DNA from 2 places in the Streptomyces sp. NPDC053431 genome. Region 2 is predicted to be linked to the other one. Evidence: riboswitches for the same ligand, from Rfam matches in the RefSeq annotation. Region 2 holds a riboswitch; the other holds the start of a gene.
What was found. A riboswitch is a leader RNA that binds a small molecule or an ion and turns the genes downstream of it on or off. The one in region 2 is predicted to bind ZMP and ZTP.
Positions count from the first base shown of each region.

Region 1: another riboswitch for ZMP and ZTP. It lies ahead of glyA (serine hydroxymethyltransferase); the one in region 2 lies ahead of ACIGXE_RS07165 (bifunctional 5,10-methylenetetrahydrofolate dehydrogenase/5,10-methenyltetrahydrofolate cyclohydrolase).

Region 1 is NZ_JBITXX010000013.1:145,527-160,587, forward strand. Features, by position in the region: gene ACIGXE_RS27170 (hypothetical protein) at 1-404, shown strand, start outside; gene ACIGXE_RS27175 (hypothetical protein) at 397-783, shown strand; gene ACIGXE_RS27180 (hypothetical protein) at 1,187-1,819, shown strand; gene ACIGXE_RS27185 (isocitrate lyase/phosphoenolpyruvate mutase family protein) at 1,809-2,576, opposite strand; gene ACIGXE_RS27190 (carboxymuconolactone decarboxylase family protein) at 2,573-3,097, opposite strand; gene ACIGXE_RS27195 (PLP-dependent aminotransferase family protein) at 3,145-4,554, shown strand; gene ACIGXE_RS27200 (hypothetical protein) at 4,765-5,595, opposite strand; gene ACIGXE_RS27205 (hypothetical protein) at 5,716-6,009, shown strand; gene ACIGXE_RS27210 (glutathionylspermidine synthase family protein) at 6,017-7,210, shown strand; gene ACIGXE_RS27215 (polysaccharide deacetylase family protein) at 7,255-7,950, opposite strand; gene rocD (ornithine--oxo-acid transaminase) at 8,324-9,532, opposite strand; ZMP/ZTP riboswitch at 9,641-9,731, shown strand; gene glyA (serine hydroxymethyltransferase) at 9,800-11,131, shown strand; gene ACIGXE_RS27230 (hypothetical protein) at 11,256-12,041, opposite strand; gene ACIGXE_RS27235 (RNA polymerase sigma factor) at 12,034-12,618, opposite strand; gene trpS (tryptophan--tRNA ligase) at 12,675-13,688, shown strand; gene ACIGXE_RS27245 (2'-5' RNA ligase family protein) at 13,791-14,387, shown strand; gene ACIGXE_RS27250 (decaprenylphospho-beta-D-erythro-pentofuranosid-2-ulose 2-reductase) at 14,460-15,061, opposite strand, start outside.
Region 2 is NZ_JBITXX010000002.1:272,064-287,124, reverse strand. Features, by position in the region: gene ACIGXE_RS07185 (fatty acid desaturase family protein) at 1-1,163, opposite strand, end outside; gene ACIGXE_RS07180 (DEAD/DEAH box helicase) at 1,440-4,574, shown strand; gene ACIGXE_RS07175 (SWF or SNF family helicase) at 4,571-5,902, shown strand; gene ACIGXE_RS07170 (hypothetical protein) at 6,536-7,333, opposite strand; gene ACIGXE_RS07165 (bifunctional 5,10-methylenetetrahydrofolate dehydrogenase/5,10-methenyltetrahydrofolate cyclohydrolase) at 7,456-8,310, opposite strand; ZMP/ZTP riboswitch at 8,340-8,446, opposite strand; gene ACIGXE_RS07160 (hypothetical protein) at 8,586-9,470, opposite strand; gene ACIGXE_RS07155 (protein kinase) at 9,707-11,581, opposite strand; gene ACIGXE_RS07150 (alpha/beta fold hydrolase) at 11,735-12,505, opposite strand; gene ACIGXE_RS07145 (PadR family transcriptional regulator) at 12,608-13,174, shown strand; gene ACIGXE_RS07140 (ATP-binding protein) at 13,289-13,771, opposite strand; gene ACIGXE_RS07135 (ATP-binding protein) at 14,025-15,061, opposite strand, start outside.

The DNA of each region.
Region 1 (15,061 bases), on a different contig from region 2:
AGGCGCTCCGCCAGACCCCGCGGTCCGCCGGGCAGGCCGTGGTCACCCTCTGGCGGGCCTTCGTCCACGGGTGGCGGCTCGCCACCGAGGGGTACGGGGGCGCGCTGCCCGAGGGCCCGCTGCACTCCGTGCGCGAGCTCGGCTCCGACGACGAGGCCTCGCTCTTCCAGGAGATGGACGTCAGCCGCTACCTGAAGAGCATCCAGGACCGGGTCGTGAACGGCGTGACCGTGGCGCTGCGTCAGGCCGGTTACGAGACCGCCGAGTTCGAGCAGAAGATCGTCCACGTCGCCGAGGGCGGAACGTTCATCGAGGGCACCAAGGGAAACGTCACCATCGGCGACCGCAACACCGTCACCAGCAAGACCTTCACCACGACGAAGACCGGAGGCTCCCGTGGCTGAGCACCACACCCCCGCGAACCCCGCGGCCGGCGGCATCCACGTCAGCAACGCCGGCGGCAACGTCACCATCGGCGACCACAACACGGTGTCGTACACGGCACGGGGGTCCGAACCCGCCCGCGACCCCCGCCAGGAGGAACTCCTCCAGGCCGTCCGCGCGCTCCGCGCCGATCTGACGCGCCTCGTCGCCTCGGAGCAGACGGCCGCGCTCGACGCCGAACTGTCCGGCGCGCAGGAGGAGATCGAGGGCACGGGCGCCGCCGCCCCCGGCCGCCTCACCCGGCTCCGCCAGGCCCTCGCCGACGCGGGCGCCGTCACCGGGCTCTTCGCCTCGGCCGCGGCCGTCGGCCAGGCGCTCGGCGCGCTGCTCGGAGGGTGAGATGAGCCGTAACGGGGGCGGCGCAGCGTGGTGGAACGACGAGACGCAGAGCTGGGAGACGGGACCGGCGACCGGTCCTGACGCTGGACCGCCGCCGCCCGGCCCGGGAGCGGTGCCGGGCCCCGGCGCGGCGCCGGGGGCCGTTCCGGGGCCTGCTGGCGGGTACGGGCCGGGGGCTGCTTCCGGCCCGGCGGCGTCGGGCCCCGGCGCGCCGCCCGGACCGGGAGCGATGCACGGCCCCGGCGCGGTGCCGGGGGCCGTTCCGATCCCCGGTGGCGGTGGCGGTGGCTACGGGCCGGGGGCCGTCGTGCCCATGCCGCCCATGCCGCCGCCCCTGCCCCCGCAGGCGCCGCCCGGGGTGCCGGGGGCGCCGGGAGGCGCGCTCGGGGGATCGCGGAACGCCGTGATCGCCGGGGTCGTGGTGGCCGTGCTGGTCGCCGGGTCCGTCGGCGGCTGGTTCCTGTGGGGACGGGGCGGAAGCGGCGGGGGTACGGGGCAGGGCCCCACGGCCGCGCCCAGCGTGTCCGCGTCGACCTCCGCATCGCCGTCCGGCTCCGACGGCACGCCCTCCGGAACGGCCTCGGAGTCCCCGTCGCCCTCCGACGGCGCCCCGCCGGCCGGCTACCGGCTCGTCGAGGAGAGCGGCTTCACCCTCGCCGTACCCGAGGGCTGGAACCGCACCTCCTCGGGGGCGAGCGTCTTCTACAACGCGCCCGACGGCCTCAGCCTGGTGCAGGTCTACATCCTGGACGAGCCGGGGATCACCCCGTACGAGGCGCTGCGGCAGACCTCGCGGGACCTCGCCGCCCAGAACCCCGGCTACCGCGAGATCAGCCTCGGCCGGACCGGGGCGGGCGGCGCGGACGCCGAGCTGGTCTACGCGTACGACCGCAGCGAAGGGCGTCGGAAGGTCGTCGACCGGGCCTTCACCGGCGGCGACGGGCGGCAGTACGCGGTGCTCGCGGCGGGACCCGAGAGCACCTGGCCCGAGCAGCGGAAGACGCTGGACACGGCCCTGCGGTTCTTCAAGCCGTGACCGGCCGGGCCGTCGCCAGCTGACGGGCCAGTTCGGCGACGCCCCGCAGCGCACGCGCGTGCAGGCCGTGCCCGAAGGTGATCCGGGTCGCGCCGAGCCGGCCGAGCTCGGCGTGCGACGGGTCGCCCGGCCGGGCCAGGAAGTTGAGCGGGCCCTCGACACCCGCCGCGCGGAGCCGGGGCAGGTCCTCGGGCGGCGCGAGGATCGGGAAGACGCAGTCCGCGCCTGCCGCCACGTACAGGCGGGCGCGTTCGGCGGCCTCGTCGGCCGTCCCGCCGCGCAGGTACGTGTCCACGCGCGCGTTGACGAACAGCGAGGGCCCTGCCGCCTCCCGTACCGCCGCGATCCGTTCGGCCTGCTCGCGCGGGTCGCGCAGGTCGTGCGTACCGCGTTCGGAGTCCTCCAGGTTGAGGCCGACCGCGCCGGACTCCACGGTCCGCGCGACCAGCTCCCGGGCCGGCAGGCCGTAGCCGTCCTCCAGATCGGCGGTGACGGGTACGGAGACGGCCCGGACGATCCGCGTCACCGCGGCGAACATCTCGTCGGCCGGGGTGTGCCCGTCGGCGTAGCCGAGGACGGCGGCGATGCCCGCGCTCGGCGTGGCGAGGGCCGGGAAACCGGCCTCCTCGAAGACGCGCGCGGTGGCGGCGTCCCAGGGACCAGGCAGGACCAGGGGAAGGTCGCCGGGCGGTACGTCGTGCAGACGGCGCAGCTCCTCGGCGCCGGGCCCGCGGCCCGCCTTCGCGTCCGCGCTCATCGCTTGTACATCCCGGGGGTGTAGTGCCCCGGGGTCATCCGGGTGCTGACGGCGATCCGGTTCCAGGAGTTGATGACGATGATCGCGCCGATGACGTGCGCGAGCTCGGCCTCGTCGAAGTGGCGGGCGGCCTCCGCGTAGACCTCGTCCGGGACGAAGCCGTCGGTGAGGACGGTGACGGCCTCGGTCAGGGCGAGGGCGGCCAGTTCGCGTTCGGTGTAGAAGTGCCGCGACTCGCGCCAGGCGGACAGCTGGACGATCCGCTGCACGGTCTCGCCGGCCGCGAGCGCGTCCTTCGTGTGCATGTCCAGGCAGAAGGCGCAGTTGTTGATCTGCGAGGCGCGGATCTTGATCAGCTCGTAGAGGGTGGGGTCGACGTGCTTCGACGCGGCCGTCTCCAGGCCGATCATGGCCTTGTAGAACTCGGGGTGCCGCTCCGGGAAGGGCATCCGGGGCGCGTGCTCCTCGGCGTGGGCGGTGGGATCGGCGGGGGCGGACGGGGTGGTCTCCGTGAGCGTCATGTCGATCACCGTACGGGCCGGATGGTGCCCGGGTATGGTCCATTCCCATGGCGGATGACTGGGCCACTTTCGGCGCCGACCTGCATCTGGAACTCTCCGGCAAGGGCCTGCGCGACGGACTGATGGGCGCCCTGCGCGAGGCCGTGCGCAGCGGGCGGCTGGCGGCCGGGACACGGCTGCCGTCCTCCCGTTCCCTCGCCGCCGACCTGGGGGTGGCGCGCAACACGGTCGCCGACGCGTACGCGGAACTGGTCGCGGAGGGGTGGCTCACCGCGCGGCAGGGCTCCGGCACGCGGGTGGCCCCGCGGTCCGCGCCGCGCCGCCCGGCGGGGCCGAGCCGGGGCGCCATCGCGGCGGCCGCGGCCGGGAGGCCGGCGTACAACCTGCAGCCCGGCACCCCCGACCTCGCCTCCTTCCCGCGCGCGGACTGGCTGAAGGCGGCCCGCAAGGCGCTGACGGCCGCGCCGCACGAGGCCTTCGGGTACGGCGATCCGCGCGGCCGGATCGAACTGCGCACCGCCCTCGCCGAGTACCTGGCGCGGGCGCGGGGCGTGTACGCGCGGCCCGAACGCATCATGATCTGCTCGGGGTTCGTGCACGGCCTGATGCTGATGGGGCAGGTGCTGGCTTCCCGCGGGGTACGGGAGACGGCCGTGGAGGCGTACGGCCTCGACATCCACCGGAACCTGCTCGCCCGGACGGGCCTGCGGACTCCGGCGCTGCCGTTCGACGAACGGGGCACGCGGACGGAGGGGTTGGGGGCCATGGGGGACGGGCTCGGCGCGGTCCTGATGACGCCCGCCCACCAGTTCCCGATGGGCGGGGCGCTCCAGCCCGACCGGCGGGCGGCGGCCGTCGACTGGGCGCGGGCAGCCGGGGGACTGGTCCTGGAGGACGACTACGACGGGGAGTTCCGCTACGACCGGCAGCCGGTCGGCGCGCTGCAGGGCCTCGATCCGGAGCGGGTCGTCTACCTCGGCACCGCGAGCAAGTCCCTCGCGCCGGGGCTGCGGCTGGCGTGGATGGTGCTGCCGGAGCACGTGGTGGACGAGGTGGCGGCGGCGAAGGGGGAGGTGGACTGGGTGTCCAGCGTCACGGACCAGCTGACCTTCGCGGAGTTCCTGCGCTCGGGCGCCTACGACCGCCATGTGCGCGCCATGCGGCTGCGCTACCGGCGCCGGCGGGACCAGTTGGTGGCGGCCGTCGCCGAGCGCTCGCCCGCGACGCGGGTCAGCGGCATCGCGGCGGGGCTGCACGCGGTGCTGGAACTGCCGGCCGACACGGAGGCCGCGGTGGTCCGCGCCGCCGCCTTCCAGGGGCTGGCCCTCACCGGTCTCGACCACTTCCGCCACCCGGACACGCCGGCCACCGCCGACGCCGTGGTCGTCGGCTACGCGACCCCCCCGGACAGCGCCTGGTCACCCACCCTGACCACCCTCTGCCGCTCCCTCCCCTAACCCGCCGCCCATCCCTCCGGGTTGCGCCCACCCCCAACGCCTGCGTCCGCCCGGTACGGGCTGCGCCCGCCCCCTGCGGCTGCGTCCATCGTGCGGAGGGGGCGGGGGAGACGCGCAGTTGGTTGTGCGCCGGGCGCAGTGGGGTGGGTGCGGGCGCAGTGGGGTGGGTGCCGGGCGCAGTGGGGTGGTGGGGGCGCGTTCGGGAGGGGGTCAGTCGGCCGGGGCCGGTTGGGTTGTCGACGGGGCCTCTCCGAAGCGGGCCAACGTCAAGGACCCCGCCACCGCGACCGCGAAGCCCAGAAAGGCCAGCCAGGAAAACCCCTCCCGCGTGCGGTCGCCCAGCCACGCCACGCCCACCATCGCCGGCCCGATCGTCTCTCCGAGGACCAGCCCGGCCGTCGCGGTGGTGACCGACCCGCCGTGGAGGGCGGACGTGTAGAGCAGGAACGCCGCGCCGCCGCCGACGAGGAGGGCGTAGAGCGCCGGGTCCGTGAGGTCCACCGAGTCGATCAGGCGGACCGCGACCTCCACCACCCCGAAGCCGACACCGCCCGCGAGCCCCAGCGTCAGGGCCCGCGGCCGTTCCGGCAGCCGTCCCGCCGCCGCGCCGACCAGCAGGACACCGAACGCCGCCGCGAGCAGCCCCCACTCCAGGCCCGCCACCACCTCCTCGTGGCCCTCCCTGCCGGACGCGAGCGCCAGCATGGCCAGGCCGAGGCACACCAGGCCGACGGCCGTCCACTCGACCCGGCGCAGCCGGACCTTCAGGACCCGCGATGCGATCACCGCCGTCACGGCGAGGCTCGCCGCGAGCGCCGCCCCCACCGCGTAGATCGGCAGCGTCCGCAGCGCGACGATCTGCAGCACGAAACCGAGCCCGTCCAGGCCGAGCCCGGCCAGGTAGCGCCACTGCCGCAGCGCCCGCCACATCAGGGTGACGTCGACCCCGCCGCCGGTACCGGGCTCGGCGGCCCGGGCGCCGATCGCCTGGAGCACCGAAGCGGCGCCGAAGCAGAAAGCGGGCCCCAGTGCGCACAGCATCCCAAGAAGCACGAAAGGGACTCTAGTGCGACGGGGATCGGGCACACGCTTACGCCGGGCCTACACTGTGCGATCGCAACCCGGCGCGGCAGCCGCCGGGCGGACAGGGGAGGAAAGGCGATGCGCAGACTGAGGTCAGGAACGGTGATACTCGGCGGCGTCAGCGTGCTCGCCGCCACGCTCACCGCGTGCGGCTCCGAGCCCGACCGCCGGTGCATCGACCCGGTCACGTACAAGGAACTCCCGGACTACCAGTGCCAGTCCGGCGGCAGCGACGACGACGACTCCCACAGCAGCGGCCGCTACTACTACGGCGGCTCCTCCCGCAACGGCAGGGTCAGCGGCGGCAGCTTCGACAGCTCCGCCGTCGACAGCGGTGGCTTCGGCGGCCACCACTCCTCCTCCGGCGGCTGATCCCGCCGTGCAGCGCCACACCATCGAGCCCCGTCCCGGCTGGCAGCGGACGGTCGAGGAGCAGGGCCTGATCTATCCCCTGACCCGCTACCCCGACGACTCGCTGCGCCCCTACTGGGACGAGAGCGCCTACTACTCCTTCACCCTCCCCGAGGTCGAGGCCCTGGAAGAGGTCGTCGAGGAGCTGCACGCCATGTGCCTGGCGGCGGCCGCGCACATCGTCGAGAAGGACCGTTTCGCGGAGCTCGGCATCACCGACCGCCGGCTCCGGGCGCGGGTCGCCGAGGCATGGCGCCGCCGCGCCGAACTGCCCACCCTCTACGGACGCTTCGACCTCCGCTACGACGGCACCGGTCCGGCCAAGATGCTGGAGTACAACGCCGACACCCCCACCTCCCTCGTGGAGGCCGCGAGCCCGCAGTGGTTCTGGATGGAGGAGCGCTTCCCCGGCGCCGACCAGTGGAACTCCCTCCACGAGCGGCTCGTCGACGCCTGGCGGCGCCAGGCGCATCTGCTGCCGCCCGGCAGCCCGGTCCACTTCGTCCACTCCGAGGGCGACGAGCTCGGCGAGGACCTGATGACCGTCGCCTACCTGCGCGAGACCGCCCAACAGGCCGGTCTCGCCACGGAGGCGCTGTCGGTGGAGCGGATCGGCTGGGACCGGATCTCCGGGCGCTTCGTCGACGACCGGCTCCGCTTCATCCGCGCCTGCTTCAAGCTCTACCCGTGGGAGTGGCTCACCACGGACCGCTTCGGGCCGTACGTCCTCGACACCCTCGACAACGGCGGCGGTACGGGGACCACCTGCTGGATCGAGCCCGCCTGGAAGATGCTGCTCTCCAACAAGGCGCTCCTCGCGATCCTCTGGGAGCTGTACCCCGGGCATCCCAACCTGCTGCCCGCCTACCTCGACGGCCCGCGCGAGCTCGCCGCCGCCGGCGGTCCCGGCTACGTCTCCAAGCCGCTGCTCGGCCGCGAGGGCGCGGGCGTCACGCTCCACGAGCCGGGCTCCGACCCGGTGCCGCCCGACGACGAGCCCCGCTGCTACCAGGAGTCGGCCCCGCTGCCCGACTTCGACGGCAACCGGGTGGTGCTCGGCGCGTGGACCGTCGGGGACGAGGCGGCGGGGCTCGGGATCCGGGAGTCGGCGGGCCCGGTCACGGACGAGTACGCCCGCTTCCTCCCGCACGTCATCCTCTGAGGCGAGGGCCCGGCAGGGCCGCGGCGCCGCTCGGCGACGGCGGGCTACTCGGTGACGTAGTCCCGCAGCGGTGCGGGCTTCAGGCCCGCCGCGTCCGCGAGGTCGAGCGCTCGCCTCAGGTCCTGCTCGATCGTCTCGTTGAAGTGCAGCAGGATGATGTCGCCCGCCTTGAGGCTCGGCGCCGGCGGGGTCCACGCGCCCCAGGTGGTCAGGTCGTACGTCCAGGTCACCAGCGCCTTCGCACCGCAGGCGCGGGCGGTGGTCCGGGTCGTCCCGTCGTACGCGCCGTACGGCGGGCGCAGCAGTCGCGGGCCGTCGCCGAACTCGGCGAGGTGCGCGTCGCGCGCGCCGCAGATCTCGGCCTTCTGGCCGGCGGCGTCCAGGGTGGTCAGGTCCGGGTGGCCGACCGTGTGGTTCTCGACCCGGGAACGGCCCTGGTCGAGCAGGGTGTGGAAGTAGCCGTCGTCGTACGTGTAGGCCCCCGGCAGCAGGAAGAGCGAGGCGGGCACCCGGCGGTCGAGCAGCAGCTTCGCGGCGGCGGGATCGTGGTACCAGCCGTCGTCGATGGTGACGAACACGACCGGGTCGGTGGTCTCCACGTGGGAGACGACCGGGACGGGCTCGGGCCAGGCCGCCGCCGGGGCGGCGTGCGCGGAGCCGGCGAACGCGCCGAGCAGCGCGACGGGGACGAGTGCGGCGAGCGCGCCGCGCAGCGCGCGACGCAGACGGGGTCTCGACATGGCGGCCATCATTGGCCTAGACCACATGAAGTGTCAATGGGCCTACCCCCGGCCCCAGTTGACCCTCACCCGCCCCGCGAAACGGACCGGCGCCCTCCACGGTGGAAGCCGGGAAGGCCACCGTGCCGACCCCTGCCGGCACGGCCCCCTCCCCGGCGGCGGGTTCCGGACCGGGAGTCCGAAGTCGGCCCCCGACACGGTCCGCCCGTCCCCGGCGTCAAGTTCCGGACCGCGGCTCCGAAGTCGGCCCCCGGCACGGTCCGCCGTCCCCGGCGTCGGGTTCCGAACCGCGGCTCCGAAGCCCGACCCCGGCACGATCCGCCCTCCCCGACGTCGGGCTCCGGACCGCGGATCCGAAGCCCGACGCCAGACGTCAGTCCGACGACAGCACCGCCCGCAGCTGCTCGAGCCCCCAGTCCAGGTCCTCCTTGCCGATGACCAGCGGCGGGGCGATCCGGATCGTCGAGCCGTGGGTGTCCTTCACCAGGACGCCGCGCTCCATCAGCCTCTCCGAGATCTGCCGGCCCGTGCCCTTCTCCGGAACGATGTCCACACCCGCCCACAGGCCCCGTCCGCGGACCGCCTCCACCGCGCCGCCGCCCACGAGCAGGCCCAGCTCCGCGTGCAGGTGCTCGCCGAGCTCGGCCGCCCGCTGCTGGTACTCGCCGGTCCGCAGCATCGCGATGACCTCCAGGGCCACCGCGCAGGCCAGCGGGTTGCCGCCGAAGGTCGAGCCGTGCTCGCCCGGGCGGAAGACGCCGAGGACGTCCCGGTCCGCGACCACCGCCGACACCGGCACCACACCGCCGCCCAGCGCCTTGCCCAGGATGTAGACGTCCGGCACCACGTCCTCGTGCTCGCACGCGAAGGTCTTGCCCGTACGCCCCAGGCCCGACTGGATCTCGTCCGCCATGAACAGCACGTTCCGCCGGGCCGTCAGCTCCCGTACCCCGCGCAGATAACCGGCCGGCGGGACGAGCACCCCCGCCTCGCCCTGGATCGGTTCGAGGAGCACCGCCACCGTGTTCTCGGTGACCGCCGTCTCCAGCGCGGTCAGATCGCCGTACGGGACGATCTCGAAGCCCGGCGTGTACGGACCGTAGTGGTCGCGGGCCTCGTGGTCCGTGGAGAAGCTGACGATCGTGGTGGTCCGGCCGTGGAAGTTGTTGCCCGCCACCACGATCTTCGCGTGCCCGTCCGGCACGCCCTTCACCTCGTAGCCCCACTTCCGGGCCGTCTTCACCGCCGTCTCCACCGCCTCCGCGCCGGTGTTCATCGGCAGCACCATCTCCTTGCCGCACAGCTCGGCCAGGCGCGCGCAGAACTCCCCGAAGCGGTCGTGGTGGAAGGCTCGCGAGGTGAGCGTCACCCGCTCCAGCTGCGCCCGCGCGGCGTCGAGCAGGCGCCGGTTGCCGTGACCGAAGTTGAGCGCCGAGTACCCGGCGAGCATGTCGAGGAACCGGCGTCCCTCGACGTCGGTCATCCACGCCCCCTCGGCGGAGGCGACGACCACGGGGAGGGGGTGGTAGTTGTGGGCGCTGTGCGCGTCCGCGGCAGCGATCTCGTCTTGCGTTCTCGACACGGGATCTCCGTTCGTCCTGCGGCCTGGGGCGGGTGTGGCTCCCTTTTCTTATCGTCGCTCGGATGCCGGACGGGGAAACCTACGTGTCGGCGCGCCCGCTAGTCTGGAAACACGCGCGGCGACTGGCGAACGGGGAACGGACCCCGGGGGAGCCGTGCGCGGCAGACCACACGAGGTGCCGCCCGCCTGGGCATCACGGGACGACCGACCAGGTCCCGTGGGGTGCCGGAAGGCAGCCGCACCGGGGCCCCTGCCCGGAGGAACGCCATGACTCTTCCCGCCGACCACGCGGAACTTCCCGCCCACCACGCGGAACTTTCCGCCCACCACACGGAACTTCCCGCCCACCACCCTGCGCTCTCCGCCACCGACCCCGAGCTCGCCGCGCTCGTCGGTGCCGAGGAGCGGCTCCAGGCCGAGACCCTGCGGCTCATCCCCAGCGAGAACTACGTCTCGGCCGCCGTCCTCGAAGCCTCCGGCACCGTGCTGCAGAACAAGTACAGCGAGGGCTACCCCGGCCGCCGCTACTACGAGGGCCAGCAGAACATCGACCAGGTCGAGACCCTCGCCGTCGAGCGCGCCAAGGCCCTCTTCGGCGTCGACCACGCCAATGTGCAGCCCTACTCCGGCTCCCCGGCCAACCTCGCCGTCTACCTCGCCTTCGCCCAGCCCGGCGACACCGTGATGGGCATGGCCCTGCCCATGGGCGGCCACCTCACCCACGGCTGGGGCGTCTCTGCCACGGGCACCTGGTTCCGCGGCGTCCAGTACGGCGTGCGCAAGGACACCGGGCTCATCGACTTCGACCAGGTCCGCGAACTCGCCCTCGCCGAGCGCCCGAAGGTGATCTTCTGCGGCGGCACCGCGCTGCCCCGCACCATCGACTTCGCCGCCTTCGGCGAGATCGCCCGTGAGGCCGGCGCCGTGCTCGTCGCCGACGTCGCGCACATCGCCGGCCTCATCGCGGGCGGCGCCCACCCTTCCCCGGTGCCGCACGTGGACGTGATCTCCACGACCACCCACAAGACCCTGCGCGGCCCGCGCGGCGCCATGCTGATGTCCCGCGAGGACCACGCCAAGGCCCTCGACAAGGCCGTCTTCCCCGGCCTCCAGGGCGGCCCCCACAACCAGACCACCGCGGCCATCGCCGTCGCCCTCCGCGAGGCGGCCCAGCCCTCCTTCCGTGACTACGCCCACGCGGTCGTCGCCAACGCCCGGGCCCTCGCCGAGGCACTGCTCGCCCGCGGCTTCGACCTGGTCTCCGGCGGCACCGACAACCACCTGATCCTGATGGACCTCACGCCCAAGGAGGTCCCCGGCAAGATCGCCGCCAAGGCCCTCGACCGGGCCGGGATCGTCGTCAACTACAACACCGTCCCCTACGACCCCCGGAAGCCCTTCGACCCCTCCGGCGTCCGCATCGGCACCCCCTCCCTCACCTCCCGTGGCCTCGACGTCTCCCACATGCCGCAGGTCGCCGACTGGATCGACCGCGGTGTCGCCGCCGCCGGCAAGGGCGACGAGGACGCCCTCGCCGTGATCCGCGCCGAGGTCGCCGAGCTCATGGCCGCCTTCCCGGCCCCCGGCCTCCCGGTCTGAGACCGGCCGGAGCCACCAACCTGATCGGTCTGATCGGTCTGATCGGTCTGATCGGTCTGTCGAGTCTGACCGGTCTGGCCGGTGTGGCCCGTGACCGGCATCGGTCGCGTCGCCGCCTCCCCCTTCACCGGACGGAGGCGGCGACCCGCAGCGCCTCCGTCCGGTCCGGTATCCCCTCCAGACGGAGGGTCAGCGCGCCTCCGCTCCTCGTCCACAGCAGCGTGGGGCCCGCCGGGCGCACCGAGTGCGTCCACACCGTCCCCGAGGCATCCGTCATCGGGAACGTCAGCACATGCGGACGGGCGAACCAGTACGCCTCCGTGCCGTCCGGCAGCGCCACCCACTCCGGCTGGACCCGCACCTGCTTGGCGAAGCCGAGGTCCAGCCGGGCCGGGAACGCGTCCAGCCGGACCGCGCGGCCGTCCGCCGTCCGCCAGCAGAGGCCGATCACCGCGCGCGGCTCCGCCCCCGTCACCGTCACCGCGTCCGGCGCCCCGAGCGCCCCGGGCACCGGCGGCGCGAAGCCGGCCCTGCGCCCCGCCTCCGCGAACGGCACCGGGTCCGGACAGTCGGGAACGGCCGCCGCGCGCGGCGCGGGCGGCGCCCCCGGCTCGTACCGCACGTCGACCCCGCCGAAGCCCAGCCACTCCACGACCGCCGCCCGCACCGGCGGAGTGAGCACCACCACCATGAGCAGCCCCGAGAGCGAGGCGACCAGCGCCTTCCAGCGGCGCCGCAGCCACCCCCACCGGTCGGGCGGCGGCTCCGGCACGGGCACGGGGACCTGCTCGGCCAGGAGCTGAGCGAGCACCCGCTCGGCCATCGTCGCCCCGTCCACGTCGGGCACCCTCAGGGACCGCCCGAGCCCCCGCAGCTCCTCCTCCAGACCACGCTCCCCGCCGTCAGCCACGCTCGTCACCTCCCTCCAGCGCCGTCCCCAGCCTCTTCAGCGCCCGGCTCAGCCGGGACTTCACCGTCCCCCGCGGCCAGCCGAGCGCCTCGGCCGTCTCCGCCTCGTCCAGCTCCAGCAGATAGCGGTGCACCACCACCTGGCGGTGCTCCTCGCCCAGCGCGTCCAGCGCCGCCCGCAGCCGCCGGCGCCGCTCGTCCTCCTCGGCCGCCACCGCCGGATCCGCGCCCTCCGGTATCAGCGGCTCGCCCGCGAGCAGCTCCGCCTCCCGGCCCGCCACGGCCCGCTGCCGCCCCGCCGCCCGCAGTGTGTTCCTCGTCTCATTGGCCACGATGCCCAGCAGCCACGGCCGGAACGAGGCCCCGTTCCTGAACTGTCCCAGCGAGCGATACGCCTTGAAGAAGGCCTGCTGCACCACGTCCTCGGCCTCCGCGCCCGCCCCACAGGCCACCGCGGCGCGCAGCGCCACCGCCGTATGAGCGCGGACCAGCTCCGCGTACGCCTCCGGCTCCCCGGCGCGTACACGGGCGATCACGGCGGCCTCGTCCTCGACCAGGCCCCCCTCCCGCGTGCTCACACCTTTGATACACCGGAAGTCCGGGATCGGTTCCCACACCTGAGAGAATGATGAGCATGGCCTCTGACCGACCTCGTGTGCTCTCCGGAATCCAGCCCACCGCAGGCTCGTTCCACCTCGGCAACTACCTCGGCGCCGTGCGCCAGTGGGTCGCCCTGCAGGAATCCCACGACGCCTTCTACATGGTGGTGGACCTGCACGCGATCACGGTCCCGCAGGACCCGGCCGAGCTGCGTGCCAACACCCGGCTCGCCGCCGCCCAGCTCCTCGCCGCCGGCCTCGACCCGGAGCGCTGCACCCTCTTCGTCCAGAGCCACGTCCCCGAGCACGCCCAGCTCGGCTGGGTCATGAACTGTCTCACCGGCTTCGGCGAGGCCTCCCGCATGACGCAGTTCAAGGACAAGTCCGCGAAGCAGGGCGCCGACCGCGCGACCGTCGGCCTCTTCACGTACCCGATCCTCCAGGTCGCCGACATCCTGCTCTACCAGGCCCACCAGGTCCCGGTCGGCGAGGACCAGCGCCAGCACATCGAGCTGACCCGCGACCTCGCCGAGCGCTTCAACGGCCGCTTCGGCGAGACGTTCACGATCCCGGCGCCGTACATCCTCAAGGAGACGGCGAAGATCTACGACCTGCAGGACCCGGCGATCAAGATGAGCAAGTCGGCGTCCACCCCCAAGGGTCTGATCAACCTGCTCGACGAGCCGAAGACGACGGCCAAGAAGGTCAAGAGCGCGGTCACCGACACCGACACGGTCATCCGCTTCGACCCGGAGAACAAGGCCGGCATCTCCAACCTGCTCACGATCATGTCCGTGCTCACCGACACGTCGATCGCCGACCTGGAGAAGAGCTACGAGGGCAAGATGTACGGCGCCCTGAAGACCGACCTCGCCGAGGTCATGGTGGACTTCGTCACTCCCTTCCGGACCCGCACCCAGGAATACCTGGACGACCCGGAGACGCTGGACTCGGTCCTGGCCAAGGGCGCGGAGAAGGCCCGCGCGGTCGCCGCGGAGACGCTGGCGCAGACCTACGAGCGGATCGGTTTCCTGCCCGCCAAGCACTGAGCCGGGCACGGAGTCCAAGGACCCTGGCCGAAAGGGTGGTGCAGGCCGCACACTGGCGCTGCACCACCACACACGTTTCGACGGACGACGGAGGAGAACGACGTGGGGACCGTAACGATCGGCGTCTCGATCGCGGTCCCGGAGCCTCACGGCAGCCTGCTCCAGGAGCGGCGCGCGGGCTTCGGGGATCCCGCCGCGTACGGCATTCCCACGCACGTCACCCTGCTCCCGCCGACCGAGGTCGACGAGGACCGCCTGCCGGAGATCGAGGCGCACCTCGCCCGGATCGCCGCGCTCAGCGAGCCCTTCGTGATGCGGCTCGACGGCACCGGCACCTTCCGGCCGCTCTCCCCGGTCGTCTTCGTGAAGCTCGTCGAGGGAGCCGTCGGCTGCGACGTGCTCCAGCAGCGCATCCGCGACGCGGCCGGCCCCGTCCCGCGCGAGCTCCAGTTCCCGTACCACCCGCACGTCACCGTCGCGCACGGCATCCCCGACCCGGCGATGGACCGCGCCTTCGAGGAGCTCGCCGGCTACCGGGCGGCCTGGACCTGCCGCTCCTTCGCGCTCTACGAGCAGGGCGCGGACGAGGTGTGGCGCAAGCTGTACGACTACGAGTTCGGCAGCGGTCGCACGGTCACCGTCCCCTCCGTACCGGCGCAGGGCGGCAGCCCGGTCGACGAGCCGACGGCCACCCTTTAGCCCCCGGGGGCTTAGGAGCGGCAGCCCCGTCGTGCGGCCGCTCCTCCCGTACGGCAGACGCGGCCGCGCCGGCTACACCGGCAGCCGCCGGAACACCGACCGCGGCACGTGCCGCAGCGCCGACATCACCACGCGCAGCGCACCCGGCACCCAGACCGTCTCCGAGCGCCGCCGCAGCCCCAGCTCGATGGCCGTCGCGACCGCCTCCGGGGTGGTCGCCAGCGGGGCCTCTTCGAGGCCCACGGTCATCTTCGAGCGGACGAACCCGGGCCGGACCACCATGACGTGCACCCCGGTGCCGTGCAGCGCGTCCCCGAGGCCCTGCGCGAAGGCGTCGAGACCGGCCTTCGACGAGCCGTAGATGAAGTTGGCCCGCCGCGCCCGCTCGCCCGCCACCGACGAGAGCACCACGAGCGAGCCGTGCCCCTGGGCCTGCAGGGCCTGGGCGCAGACGAGGCCGGCGGAGACGGCGCCGGTGTAGTTGGTCTGGGCGACCCGGACCGCCGCGAGCGGTTCGGACTCGTCGCGGGCCTGGTCGCCGAGGACGCCGAAGGCGAGCAGCACCATGTCGATGTCGCCCTCGATGAAGAGCTTGCCCAGGCGCTCCTCGTGGGACTCGGTGTCGAGCGCGTCGAAGGGGACCGTGCGCACGTCGGCGCCGAGCGCCCGCAGCG
Region 2 (15,061 bases):
TCGTGCAGGTGGCCGAGCGCCTGACGGTAGGAGTCGACGAAACCGGTCTCGGTGTACGGGATGCCGAGCGCCTGGCAGTGCGCGCGTACCGCGGGCTGGGCGAGGCGGAGGTGGGGACGGGGCATGCTGGGGAAGAGGTGGTGCTCGACCTGGTAGTTGAGTCCGCCGAGGAACCAGTCGGTGAGGGCCCCGCCGCGGATGTTGCGGGAGGTCAGGACCTGGCGCCGCAGGTGGCCCCAGGAGTCGCCGTCCGGGTGGGCGTCGGGCGTCTCCATGCCCTTGTGGTTGGGTGCGAAGGCCATGCCCAGGTGGACGCCGAGCAGCATCTGGTGGAGCAGCGCGAAGACGAGGGCCTGGAGCGGCGTCAGCAGGGTCAGGAGCAGGGCCGCGTAGCCGGCGATGTGGGTGAGGAGCAGGGCGCCCTCGACGAGGCGTTCGCGACGGGTGCGGTAGGGGCCGGTCGAGGAGATCAGGGCCTGGACTCCGTACACCTTGAGTGCGATGCCCTCCAGGGTGGTGAGCGGGAAGAAGAGCCAGGCCTGGTGGCGGGTCAGCCAACGGCGCAGTCCGGTGCGGTCGGTGGTCTGGTGGGCGGCGAAGACGAGGACGTCGGCGGCGACGTCCGGGTCCTTGTCGAGGTGGTTGGGGTTGGCGTGGTGGCGGTTGTGCTTGTCGTTCCACCACTCACGGCTCATGCCCAGGAGCAGGTTGGCGTGCACGAGCTGGATGATCCGGCCGAGCCCGCGGTGGCCGGTGATCTGGGCGTGGCCGGCGTCGTGGCCCACGAAGGCGACGCGGGCGGAGAACAGGGCGAGCGGGAGCGCGAGCGGCAGGGCCCACCAGGACGGGCCGATGAGCGCGAGGGCGGTGAACACGGCGGCGAGGCCGAGGAGGTTGGCGACGATGCCGCGGGCGTACCAGCCGGGGCGCCGTTCGAGGAGTCCCTGTTCCTTGATCAGGCGCAGGAGGGGAGCGAACTCGCTTGCTTTGCCCCTGCCTTGAGGGCCGGTGGGGCGCGCGTGCCCGCCCGGGCGTCCGGTCGGATGCCCGCTCGGATGTCCGCTCGGATGCCTGCTCGGATGCCCGCTCGGGTCGGCCGGGGCAGGAGGCGCGGGGAGCGTCACGGTGGGCGTGTCGGTGCGAGTCGCGGTGGCCTGGGGCATGGCGGTCTCCGGGTCCTTGGAGGTGTCCGTGGAAGAGGCCGTCGCTCGGGCCGCGCCGGCTTCCTGAAACGTACGGATCGGAGATCACCCGGGACCATGGCGGCACCACCCCGACCCGCTCGGGGGGCGCCCCGGGGGTGAGGGTGGGGTCTCCCCTACCCCTCGCCGGCCCCCTGCGGAGGCACGTGACGTGGATCACCTCCGCCCTGTGCGCGTGACGGGATGTCTTCAGGTACTCTCGGCCGCTCGGCCCAGTAGTCAAATTTGAGGAATGCGTTGTCGCAGTCTCCGTCGCAGTCGCCCTCGTCCTCGCCCTCGCTCCCCCGCCCCGATGAACTCGCCCGCTGTTCCGCCCTCTTCCTGCCCGCCGATCCGCCCCGCGCGGGCCTGATCGCCTTCTGGTCCTCCGACGGGTCTCATGAGGGCGGGTCCTCCACCTCCCCTGTCGCCGCCCTCGACGCCTCGCCCGTCACCCCGCCCGCCGAGGGCGAAGCCCTCGCCCCTCTGACGGTCGTCGGCGACGACGTCCGGGTCACCACCGTGCCCGCGCTCCTGCTCTCGGTACGGGAGGCGCTGCCGGTCCTCGCCCGTGCCCGGTTCGACGAGAACGCCTCGCCCTCGGCGGCCTTCTGGGGCGCGGCCTCGCTGTTCTCGCTCGACCTCGTCGCCCGCGGCCTGCTCCTGCCCGGCGTCACCGCGAGCGATCTCGACGCCTGGCGGGCCGGGCCGCTCGGCCCGGACGACCTGTCCGCGCTGCGGGACCTCGCCGCCTCCATGCCGCCGTCGGCCCATGCCGTACCGCTGTCCGGGACGGCGGAGGACGGCGGCCCGCTGCTGCCCGAACCCGAGGGCCTGCTACGGGCGTTCGCCGACGCCGTCGCCGACACCCTGCCCCGCACTCCGGCCGCCCCGCTGGCGGCGGGCGGGCCCGCCTTCGCCGCCGACGAGCACCACGAGCCGCAGGCCCTCCCGCACCAGCGGGCCTGGGCGGCGGACGTGGCGGCCGGACACGACGCGGGGGTGCGGCTGTCGCTGCGCCTGGAGCTGGTGTCCGGTGGGACCTCCGGCGACACGGAGGGCGGCGGCCGAGGAGGGGCCGTCGATCCCCACGACGCCGACGCGTCCGCCCCTTCCTTCCGCGCCGTCCTCCAGATGCACGACCTGGCCGACCCGGCCCTGGTCGCCGACGCGGCCGAGGTCTGGGCGGGTACGACGCCGGCCGGGGCCGCCTTCGGCGCGCGGGCCCGGATGGACGCGCTGCTCGCGCTGCGCCGGGCGGCGCGGGCGTGGCCACCGCTGTCCCCGCTGCTCAGGGCCGCCGTGCCCGACGCCGTCGACCTGGCGGACGAGGAGGTCGCGGAACTCCTCGGTCCGGCGGCCCGTGCGCTCGCCGCGAGCGGCGTCCGTGTGCACTGGCCGCGCGAGCTCGCCCACCGGCTCACCGCCCGCGCGGTGATCGGGCCGCTCGACGAAGGCGTTTCCGGGGTCGGTTCCAGGTCCGGTTCCGGTTCCGGTTCCGTTCTCGCCTCCGCTTTCGCCTCCGGTTCCGGCTCGGACGCCGACCCCGCCTCGGCTTCCGACTCGGGCTCGGGCTCGGGCGACCGGCGTGACGCCCTGCCCTCCTTCCTGTCCGCCGACGCCCTGCTCGCCTTCAACTGGCGTTTCGCGATCGGCGACGAGGAACTCACGCGGGCCGAACTCGACCGGCTCGCCGAGGCCGGGCGCCCGCTCGTCCGCCTGCGCGACCAGTGGGTGCTGGTCGACCCGGAGGACCTGCGCCGCGCCCGGGAGCGGAGGGACCGCGCCCTCCACCCGGTCGACGCGCTCGGCGCCGTCCTCACCGGCACCACCGAGGTCGACGGCCGCCCCGTCGAGGTCCAGGCGACCGGCTGGCTGGAGCGGCTGCGGGCGCGACTCGCCGACCCCGAGGGGGGCGAGCGGGAGATCGCCCAGCCCGCCGCGCTGGCCGCGACCCTGCGCGACTACCAGCTGCGCGGCCTCGGCTGGCTGCACCGCATGACCTCGCTCGGACTCGGCGGCTGTCTCGCCGACGACATGGGCCTGGGCAAGACGATCACGCTGATCGCGCTCCACCTCCACCGGCAGGGCGACCCCACGACGGCCGGGCCCACCCTCGTGGTCTGCCCCACCTCGCTGATGGGCAACTGGCAGCGCGAGATCGAGAGGTTCGCGCCCGGCACACCGGTCCGGCGCTTCCACGGCGGGTCACGCACGCTGGACGGTCTCGCCGCCGGCGGGGGCGGGGACGACCCGCTCGCCGACAGCGGCTTCGTCCTCACCACGTACGGCACGATGCGGCTGGACGCCGCCCGGCTGGCCGAGGTGCCGTGGGGACTGGTCGTCGCCGACGAGGCCCAGCACGTGAAGAACCCGTACTCGGCGACGGCGCGTGCGCTGCGCACGATCGGCTCGAAGGCGCGGGTGGCGCTCTCGGGAACGCCCGTCGAGAACAACCTGTCTGAGCTGTGGGCGATCCTCGACTGGACGACCCCGGGTCTGCTGGGCGGGCTCGGCGCGTTCCGAACGCGGTACGCCTCCGCCGTCGAGGGCGGCGGCGATCCGGGCGCGGCGGCGCGACTCGCCGCGCTCGTCCGGCCGTTCCTGCTCCGGCGGCGCAAGTCGGATCCGGGCATCGCGCCCGAACTGCCGCCGAAGACCGAGACCGACCACGCCGTCGCGCTCACGAAGGAGCAGGCGGGCCTGTACGAGGCGGTGGTGCGCGAGACGCTCACCGCCATCGCCGAGGCCGACGGGATGGAGCGGCGCGGTCTGGTGGTCAAACTGCTCACCGGGCTGAAGCAGATCTGCAACCACCCGGCGCAGTACCTGAAGGAGGAGCGACCGCGGATCGCCGGCCGCTCGGGCAAGCTGGAGCTGCTCGACGAGCTCCTCGACACGATCCTCGCGGAGGAGGCGAGCGTCCTCGTCTTCACGCAGTACGTGGGCATGGCCCGCCTGTTGGAGGAGCATCTGGCGGCCCGGGGCGTGCCGACCCAGTTCCTGCACGGCGGCACGCCGGTGACCGAGCGGGAGGCCATGGTCGCCCGCTTCCAGGACGGCGAGGTGCCCGTCTTCCTGCTCTCGTTGAAGGCGGCCGGCACCGGGCTCAACCTCACCCGGGCGGGGCACGTCGTCCACTACGACCGCTGGTGGAACCCGGCCGTCGAGGCGCAGGCCACCGACCGGGCGTACCGGATCGGGCAGACGCAGCCGGTGCAGGTCCACCGGCTCGTCGCCGAGGGCACGATCGAGGACCGGATCGCGGACATGCTGGAACGCAAGCGGGCGCTTGCCGACTCGGTGCTGGGCACCGGCGAGGCCGCCCTCACGGAACTGACCGACGCCGAGCTGGCCGAGCTGGTGCGACTGCGCGGGGAGGACGGACGATGAGCGGGTACGGGAACGGTGCCACGGCGCAGGACTCCGCGGACGGGGCCGCCGACGAGCGGACCTTCGCGGCGCTGCCGCCGGTGGGCGGCGGGGCCTTCGCGCGGACCTGGTGGGGCCGGGCGTGGCTCAAGGCGCTCGAGGACACGGCGCTCGACGCCCAGCAGCTGAAGGCCGGCCGGCGACACGCGCGGGCCGGGGCGGTCGGCGCGGTGTCGGTACGGCCGGGCCGGATCACCGCCGTGGTCCGGGACCGGGACGGCACGGCCCACCGCAGCGACGTACTGCTGCAGGAGCTGTCCGAGGAGGAATGGGACCGGCTGGTGGACCTCGCGGTCGACAGCGCCGGCCACATCGCGGCCCTCCTCGACCGGGAGATGCCGCCGCACCTCGTGGAGGACGCGGCGGCGGCCGGGCTGGAACTCCTTCCGGGCATCGGCGATCTGGAGCCGGAGTGCGGCTGCGAGGCCTGGGACCACTGCCCCCATACGGCGGCCCTGTGCTACCAGGTGGCGCGGCTCCTGGACGAGGACCCGTTCGTGCTGCTGCTGATGCGGGGGCGCGGGGAGCGGGCGGTCGTCGAGGCCCTGCAGGAGCGCAGCGCGGGGCGCGCGGCGGGTGGGGTGGGCGCGTCGGGCGTCCAGGAGGTCCACGGCGTGCCGCGCCCCGGCACCGCCGCCGGGACCGGCTCGGGCGTGTCGGCCGCGGAGGCCTTCGCCGCACGGGACATCCTGCCGCCGCTGCCCGCCCCGCCGGTCCCGGCCGCGGCCCCGGGCGAGCCGCCGTCGCTCGACACGGAGACGGATCCGGAGCCGGGGATCGACCCGACGGCCCTGGAGTTCCTCGCCGCGGACGCCGCCGCCCGGGCCCACCGGCTCCTGTCGGGCGCCGTCGCCCCGGGCGAGGCGCCGCTGACGGTCGCTCAGGACGCGGCACGGCTCGCCGCCGGGGCGCCCGCCCCGTGGATCGCGACCCGCCTCGCCGAGGGTTCCGGGCGCACCCGTGCCGGGCTCGAGCTCGCCGTACGGGCCTGGCACCTGGGCGGTCCGCCCGCTCTGGCGGTCCTGGAGGAGGACTGGACACCGACTCCCGAGACCCTCCGCCGCGCGGAGGCCCGGCTGGCGGAGTCCTGGGAGGAGGACGACCGCCCCACCCTCCACCCGACCGCCCCCACCCACTGGACGGTGGTCGGCACGGACACCCAACTCCGCCTCGGCCAGGACGGTCACTGGTGGCCGTACCGCAGGGAAGACGACCGCTGGACCCCGGCGGGCCCTCCGGAGCAGGACCCGGCGGCGGCGCTGGCGGGGGCGTTGCGGGTGGCACGGTAGGAGGGGCCGGGTTGCGGCACGGGGGCGGGCGCGGCCGGGTCGCCGGGTTGCGACACGGGGGCGGGCGCGGCCCGGGTCGCCGGGCCAAGGCACGGGTTGCCGGGCCAAGGCACGTGGGCTGGCGCGGCTCGGGCCGCCAGGCCGCGGCACCGGGCTCGGGCGCGCCTCCGGACGCCGGGCCAAGGCACGGGCTCGGGTGCGGCTCGGGACGCCGGGCCAAGGCACAGGCTCGGGCGCGTCTCCGGACGCCGGGCCAAGGCACGGGCTCGCCTGCGGCTCGGGACGCCGGGCCGCGCCCGACGCCGGCGCGGCCCCGACGGGTCGCTTTTCGCGGCATGTCGCCGCCGGCCCTGTGCGGTCGCTCGCGGGCCGGGCCGGTGGGACCGCTCCGGCCGGGGCCGGGAGGGGGCGGCGCCTCACCGGTCGTCGCGCTCTTGTCGTACGGAGTGGGCCAGTGAGTCCGTCAGCCACAGGTGGGTCGCGCCCAGGGTGACCGGCCGGTCGGCCGCCCTGGCCACGAGGTGCAGTAGCGTCTCATCCGCGGGCGCGGTCGGCGGCGACGTAGGAGAGCAGGCGGCCGCGGAAGCGCGGGGTGTCGTGGGCGCGGCGGGCCGCGGCGTGTACGGCGCGGGGTCACTGCAACGGCGCGGTCAGCTTCCTGGTCGTGTTGGACGGGACGGCCAGGCTGCACGCGACCGTGTCCGTGCCGAGCAGGTAGCTGGTGCGGTACGGGTACTGGACGAAGGTCGTCCAGCGGGTGCCCAGCGGCTGTTCCGCGGCCTTCGCACGCAGCGGCCCCCGGCACAGGGCGGCCGCCGCGTCCCGTACGGCCCCGTCGTCGGCGAAGTCGCCGGCGAGGCGGAGCCGGGCGACGAGCTCGGCGTCGTGCGGCGTGTCGCAGCGGCGTCGGACGACGGTGCCGGGCGCGTCGCGGGCGATGTCGAAGCAGTCGCCGACGCGCAGCTCGTCGTACGGGGTGCGGGCGTACGTCGCCGGGGCGCGGCGGGTCGCCGTCGGCCGGGGCTGGGGGCGCGTGGTGCCCGGCCGGGCGGTGCCGGCGGTGGACGAGCCGGCGGAGGGCGCGTCCGTGCGGCCCCGGTCCGTGCGGGGTCGCGTGGTGCGGCGGGCGGCGTCCGTGGGCAGTGGTGAGGCGTTCTCGCCCTGGGCGGAGGGCTGCAGCCCCCGGGTGCCCGAGGCCCCGTCACCCGGCGCCCCGTCAGCGGAGCCGTCCGGCGTGTCGGATCCGGTGACGGCCGGGACGGACGGCGTGGCGCGCGCGTCGGTGTCGCCCGTACCGTCACCGCCGCGTGCGGTGACGGCGACGGACAGGGCGAGGATCGCGGCGAGTGCGGCGACCGGCAGGACGACGACGCCCGGCCGTCTCGGTGGCCGGGCATCGCGGGACGGGGATACCGTCGGCGGGCGGAGCATGGGATTCAGGGTCACCCGCCTGCGCCCATGTGGCGAGCGATACCGGTGAGTTGGGCTCCGCTCGTACAGAACCGTGACAATCCCGCGGCTGGTACGAGATCCGGAGCCCGGCGCACGGCTGCCTACAGACCCAGCCGGCGCTCGGCCGCCCGGACGGTCTGCTCGAGCAGCACGGCGATGGTCATCGGGCCGACGCCGCCGGGGACCGGGGTGATGAGCGAGGCGCGCTCGGCGACGCTCTCGAAGTCGACGTCACCGACGTTGCCGGGGTTGTAGCCGGCGTCGATGACGACGGCGCCGGGCTTGATGTCCTCACCCTTGATGAACCGGGGCTTGCCGACGGCGGCGACCAGGATGTCGGCCTCGCGGATCGCGGCGGAGAGGTCGGTGGTGCGGGAGTGGCAGTAGGTGACGGTGGCGTCGCGGCCCAGGAGCAGCAGGCCGGCCGGCTTGCCGAGGATGGCGCTGCGGCCGACGACCACGGCCCGCTTGCCGCTGAGCTCGACGTCGTACGCGTCGAGCAGCCGCATGATGCCGCCGGGAGTGCAGGACTCGAAGCCGGGGAGGCCGAAGCCCATGGCGGCGAAGGAGGCCATGGTGACGCCGTCGACGTCCTTCTCCGGGGCGATGGCCTCGAAGGCGGCGCGCTCGTCGATGTGCGGGCCGACCGGGTGCTGCAGCAGGATGCCGTGGACCTCGGGGTCCTCGGAGAGGGCGGTGATGGCCGCGACGAGTTCCCCGGTGGTCGTCTCGGCGGGCAGCTCGACGTGCCGGGAGCGGATTCCGGCCTTCGCACAGCGGTTCTGCTTCATCTTGACGTACGTGACGGAGGCCGGGTCGGCACCGACGAGGACGGTCGCGAGGCAGGGGGTGACGCCGGTGCGGCGGGTGATCTCGGCGGCGCGCGCGGCGGTCTCCTCGACCGTGCGGCGGGCGAGCGCGGTGCCGTCCATGAGGCGTGCGGTGCTGGTGGACATGGGCCACTCCTGGGCGTCGTCGAGCAACGGTGGTTCGCCCAGGCGCACGGCTGCGACACGGCCGCGCGGGGTACGCGCGTCCGCCGGGCCGCTCCCCGGTGGTGATCCACCTCAAGCGCCAGTCACGGCCCGGGCACCACTCTACGTGACGGGGCGGGGCCGGTCCCGGCCAGGGCGGACGCACGGGACCGGCCGGCCGCCGTGGTCGGGCGCCGCGGCCCCGGGGCACCTGGAGCGCCCCGACCGACCGGCCCCGTTCGGGACGGCGCGGCGCGTCAGGGTGAGGAGACGGGCAGGCACAGCACGAGCAGGCAGATCTCCGACGGGGAGGTCGAGGCCGGCGTCGTGTCCGGCCGGGTCGTCGGCTCCTGACCGGTGGCGCCGGTTCCGTCCGCGTCGGCGGGGACCGGCGTTCGCGTGTCCGGCGTGCCCGTCGTGTCCGGCGTGCTCGGGCGGGCGGGGGCCGGAGCGGTTGCGTCCGGCGAGGTGCTTCGCGGCTTCCCGGCCGCCCCCTCCGAGCCCTGCCGGGGGGCGGCGTACGCCTCGGTCCTCGGCGGTGTCGTCGTACGGAGGGACGTGGCCGGGTCCTGCCGGCGCGACCGGTCGGGCGCGGGCGCGTCGTCCCGAGACGTGGACGGTGCGGCCGACGAACGCTGGGCGTCGGGCCGTATCGAAGGAGGAGGGGTGTCCTGGTCCCCGGCCGTACCCGCGCCCGGGTCCTGCGGCGCCGTGGCCGCCTGGGCCCGGTCGCCGCCCTGCCGGTCCATCGCGCTCACGGTCAGCCCACCGCCCACGAGCGCGACGGCGGTCGCGACCACCGCCCGGCGCTGGTTCTTCCGCCAGCGAGCACGCTGCCGGCGCCGTGCCGCCCGCCCCTCGGTCACCATCGCCGCGCCCGCGAACTCCGCTGCCGCGTCGCTCCCGGAGGCCCCTTCCAGGACGGCGCCCACGGCGAACTCGTCGCGCGGCCGCCCGTCGTGCCAGGTGGCTGCCTCCGTGGTCTCCGGCGGGGCGGTCTGGTCCGGCCTCGTGGTGGCCGCCGAGGCGGGGACGATGCGACCGCCGGCGGTGGTCGGGGCGATGTCCGGGGCGTATGCGCCGCATCCGGGGCACACCAGGGCGCCGTTGAGATGCCGGCGGCACGACGAGCAGTAGTCCATCTCCGTCTTTCGGGGTCGACACGCCGCCGGCCCGACGGGCCCGCGGCCCGGTCACGTTCGCAAACGGATTCGAGCGGTCTGCAACGCTAACGGAGCTTTCGAAAGACTGTGCGCAGCCTGTGTGATGCTGCTGTGGCGATTCCCTGATGTTCGTTCACGTTCCGGAACCTGAGCGGACTGTCGCGCGTGACCTCTCCTGCTCGGCGGGCCCTCCTCCCGCGCCGTGCGGATCGGCGTCAGCAGCGGGCGAGGGTGCCGCTGTCCACGGTGGACTTGTCGCCGAACAGCCAGCCTTCGGTGTCCGTGCCGGCGATGCGGGCGTAGATCCACCTGTTGGCGTGGGCATTGGTGACGTAGCACTCGTAGGAGACCTTCGTGCCGGTCTTGATCACGGTCACGTAGGAGCACTCCGCGTACGGCCCGGTGTAGAGGTGGGTGTTCTGGGACGCGTGGCCGGTGCCGTCGCTGCGGTTCGAGTGGGCCCAGCCGGTGCATGCCGTCGACACCGGGGTGGGCTCCTTCACCGTGGAACTGGGCGTGGCCTTCGGGGAGTCGGACGGCTGCGCGGCCGGCTTGTCGCCTCCTGCGGTGGACGTCGGCGTGGGGCTCGTCTCCTCGTCGTCCTTCGAGGGGGCGCCGGACGTCTCGCCGGGGCTGAGGGAGGTCAGGTCCCCCGGGGAGGTCGGGCCGTCGGTCGGGCCGCCCGGGTCGGACAGTCCGCCGTCGGCGGAGGTGCTCGCCGTGGGAAGCGCCGTGTCCGGGCCGTCGCCGCCCGCGTCGCCCGGCGTGTCCATCAGGGCGTAGGCGACTCCGCCGCCGAGGAGGACCGTGGCGGCCGCCACGGCGACGACGGTACGGGTGCGCCGGCGCCGCGCGCGGACCGTCGTGGCGAGGGTCTCGGAACGGCTGGGAGAACCGGCGGGTGTACCGGGTGCCACGCCGGGCGCCGTTCCCATGGCAGGCGCCACGCCAGGAGACATGCCGGGCGCCATGGCATGTGCCACGCCAGGAGCCATTCCGGCTGCCACGCCAGGAGACATGCCAGGCGCCATTCCGGGTGCCACGCCAGACGTCATGCCCGGCTGCGCTGCTCCCGGCGGCGGAAAGGCGGCGTGGGCGCCGGCCGGCGCGGAGGGGGCGGCGGCGTGCGGGGCGAACGGCGTGGCAGGGGGGCCGAAGGCCGGCGGGGTGGCGGGCCAGGGGGCCGGTGCCGCCGCGACGTCCGCGCTCCCTCCCTTGGCCACCGCCTCCAGCATCTCGCGCGCCTGCGCGGCGGCGGGCCGTTGCGACGGGTCCTTGGCCATCAGCGCCCGCAGCACCGGGGTGAGCGGCCCGGCGCGCCGGGGCTCCGGCAGCGGTTCGTTGACGATCGCGGCCAGCGTGGACCACACCGACGTGCGGCGGAAGGGCGAAGCGCCCTCCACGGCCGCGTACAGCGTCATGCCGAGCGCCCAGATGTCCGACGCGGCGCCCGGCACCTGGCCTTGCGCGCGCTCCGGCGGCAGATAGTCGAGGGAGCCGACGATCTGACCGCTCTGGGTCAGCCTGGCCACGGCCTCGTCGCCGGAGGTCTCCATGCTGGCGATCCCGAAGTCGGTGAGGACGACCCGCCCTCCCCCGTGGCCTTCGGCGGACGAGGAACCCCCGCGTTCGAGCAGGACGTTGCCTGGCTTGACGTCCCGGTGGAGCACCCCGGCCCGGTGGGCCGCGTCGAGCGCGTCCATCAACTGCGCCCCGATGGCCGCGACTTCGCGCGGCTCCAGCGTGCCGCGCTCCGCCAGCACGTCGTCGAGGGAGGGCCCGTCGACGAGCTCCATGACGATGACCGGCAGTCCCTGCTCCTCGACCACGTCGTGGACGGTGACCACACCGCTGTGCCGGATGCGGGCGGCGGCCTGCGCCTCCCGCCGCATCCGGTCCCGCAGATCGGCGAGTTCGGCCGGGGAGGCGTCGGTGTAGGCCCGGAGCACCTTGACGGCGACCTCGCGGTTCAGCAGCTGGTCCACCGCCCGGGCGACCACGCCCATGCCACCGCGTCCGATCGTCGCGGTCACGCGGTATCGCCCGCCCAGAACCTGGCCGACCAGATCGGCGCCGTTCGCCCCCGTCACGTGTCACATCCTCTTCGTCGAACCGTCGGCATCCGCTGCCTGACGGGCATCAGCGTAGGGGCACACGTATGTGCGAGTGCGCACGGTCCGGCCCTTGGCGCGCGTTGCGCCGTACGGCCGTTCACCGGCAGGTGCCGGGTCCGGCTGCCGTGGTCACGCCGCAACCGCGGTCAGGGCGTCGGCGGTCGCTCGTGCGAAGGCCTCGGGGTTGTCGAGCATGATGTTGTGACCGCAGTCCGGGATCGCCCTGACGGCCACGCCCGCCGCCACGAGCCGCGCACGGCCGGCCGGCGCGTCCGTCGCCGGGTGGAGGTACGTGCGCGGTACGGACAGTTCCAGCAGCAGTTCCCGCGGGGTGGTGGCGCCGCCGCGCGCCAGGTGCACCGCACTGCGATACAGGGCCTCACGCCCCGCCAGGCGCATGGTCGACCACCAGGCCGGGCCCACCCGCTCCCGGGTGCGCTGCCAGCCGTGGGTGAGGAACTCCTCCTCGCTGACGGTGTGGATCGCGCTGCTGCCCTGCGCGGGAACCGGCGGCGCGGGGTCCAGGTTGGCGTCGACCAGGACGAGTCGCGAGACGAGCCGCGGGTGGCGGGCGGCGAGGTGGATCGCCACCGTGCCGCCCATGCTGTGCCCGACGACCTCGGCGCCCGTCACCCCGGCGGCCGTCAGCGCCGCCGCGACGGCGTCGGCGTGATCCTCGAGCGTGTAGGAGAAGTCCGTCGGACGGTCGCTGATGCCGAAGCCGAGCAGGTCGAGCAGCAGCGACCGGCGGCCGGTGAGCAGGGGGTGCGCGGCGGCGGCGGACCAGTACACCGGCGAGCTGGCCCCGAGGCCGTGGAGATAGAGCCGGGCCGGTCCCTCGCCGGGCATCTCGATCCAGCGGATCAGGTCGCCGTTGGGGGTCACGGGGGCATGGCGCATGACGGACTCCTCGTTCTCGCTGCGGGATGCTCCGACCATACCTCGGCATCGAGGTATCTCGGAAGCGATATAGGGCGAGCGGAGATCTGGGAGCATGGCCCCATGCTCAAGCTCGCGATCCTCGGGTTCCTGTACGACCAGCCGCTGCACGGCTACGAGTTGCGCCGCCACCTGGTCGCCCTCACCGGTCACATCCGTCCGATCAGCGACGGCACGCTCTACCCGGCGATCAAGCGGCTGGAGGCCGAGGGCCTCCTCACGAGGGAGCGGGAGCCCGGCACCGTCGCCGCCCCCCGGCACACCCTGCACCTCACGCCCGCCGGGCGCGCGGCCCTGTTCGCGTGGCTCCGTGCACCCGAGGAACTGGACATCAGCGACGAGAACCGCTGGTTCACCGTGCTCGCGTTCCTGCGTCATCTCGACGACCCCGCCGCTCAGGCGGCGGTGCTGCGTCGCCGGCTGGCCTTCCTCAGCGAGCCGGCCAGCTTCTTCTACGAGGGCGCCCGACCGCTGCGCGCCGAGGAGATCACCGACCCGTTCCGCAGCGGCGTCCTGCTCGTCGCCAGGGCGACCTCACAGGCCGAACTCGCCTGGCTGCGGGACACCGTCGCCGCTCTCGACGGACCGGAGGGCCGGGCGCCGGGCGGCGCGCGTCGGGCGAGCGCCTGATCCGGCGGGCCCCCCGGACCGACCGGAGGAAGCGGGCCCCCGGGCCGACCGGAGGAAGACGGCCGTCCCCCACCGGTCCGCCACGCTGGTGCCCGTGTGACCGGGCGCGGTGGGTCAGTCCCGCAGCGACAGCTCCGCGATGACATGGGTACCGGTGGGCCGTGCGTGAACGGTGCAGCGCAGCGCGTACGCCTCGACGATCTCCAGGCCGCGTCCGCCGCAGACGAACTCGTCCTCGTGGCGGGGCCGGCCGGCCCGCGACCGCCACCGCCCGTTGTCCCTGACCTCGACGGCGAGGGTCGAGAGGTCGGCGGAGAGCAACAACGCGACGTCCTGGCCGCCGCTGTGCCGCACGGCGTTGCCGACGAGCTCGCTCACCACGAGTCCCAGGGCGTCGCCCGTTCCGGCCGGCAGGCCCCAGCAGCCGGCCACACCCCAGGCGAACCGTCGCAGGACCGGCACCGAAGCGGCGGTCGCGGCGGTCAGGCATCCCGCGGTCCGCCACGGGGCGCACGACAGGTCCGGCCGCTGCTGCGACTGGACGCGGGGCCGGACCTCGGCGAGGACGGCCGGACGGAGGTGCGGGACGGCGGGCATCGGGTCTCCCGGGACTGCGGACGGTTCCCCCGCTCTCCACGGTCCGTCCCAGGCCCGAGGGAAACAATCCGGGTCGGCGTCTTTAGGGGTACGCACGCGACGCCGGGAACCGTAAAGGGGATGCCCTCCGAGCCGGCGCCGGGGACGCCCGCCGAGCCCGGGGCCGGGGACGCCCGCCGAGCCCGGGGCCGGGGACGCCCGCCGAGCAGGGGCCGGGGTCACCCTCCAAGCCCGGGCCAGGCCCTGCCGGAGCTCACTTCTCCGGTCCGGGATCGCCGAGCGCGTCCGCCACGGCCTTGCGCGTGGTGCGCAGCTTGCGCAGCACGCTGGCCACGTGGTTCTCGACGGTCCGGGGCGACAGGTACAGGGTGTCCGCGATGACCTGGTTGGTCGCGCCGGCCGCCAGGAGTTCCGCCACCTGCCGTTCGCGGGGCGACAGGCGGTCCCCGTAGCCCCGGCGGCCGGGGGTGCCGGGCCCGGTGAGGCCGAGGTCCCGCATCAGGTGCCGGCAGCGGGACACGTCGGCCTGTGCCCCGAGTGCGGAGTAGCCCTCGACGGCCTCCGCCAGCCGCGCCGCGGCCTCGTCGGGCGCGCGGGCCGTGGCCAGCGCGTGGCCCTGGCGTTCGGCGGCGCGCGCCGCCTCGTACGGGCGCCCGATGTCCAGCCACCCGCGCCGGGCGGCGCCGAACTCCTCCCCCGCGCGAGCGGGGTCGCCGTCGAGGCCGAGGAGTCCGCGGGCCACATGGACCTCCGCCTCCGCCGCCGGTGCGTCCAGGCCTTCGACTCCCCGCCGCACCTCCTCGACGAGTTTCCGGGCCGAGGGGCGGTCGCCGCAGGCGAGTGCCGCCTCGACGGCCACCGGGACCAGCCCGGTCGCCTTGGTCCAGGACTGGGCGCCGCGCAGCACGGCCAGAGCGGGTTCGGCGGCGGCCCAGGCCTCCTGCTCCGCTCCCTGGGCAAGCCGGACGGACATGAGGCCCGCGGTGGCGCGCAGCTCGGTGCTCACCGCGATCTGCCGCACCCCGTACTTCATCGCCCGCTCGAAATGCTCCAGGGCGAGGCCCCGCTGCCCTCGCGCGAACGCCATGGTGCCGAGGGAGAGCACGCGCTCGGCATGGGGCACGCTGATGCCCGGATAGGCGGCGATCAGGGCGTCGAAGCGGGCCTCGAGACCGTCCCAGCGCCCGGCGAGCGTGTCCAGGCACAATTCGAGGACGCGCCCGTAGCACTCCACGATCACCGCGCCGGCCCGGCGGCCCTGCTCCCGGCTCTCCGCGACGAGCGCGGCGG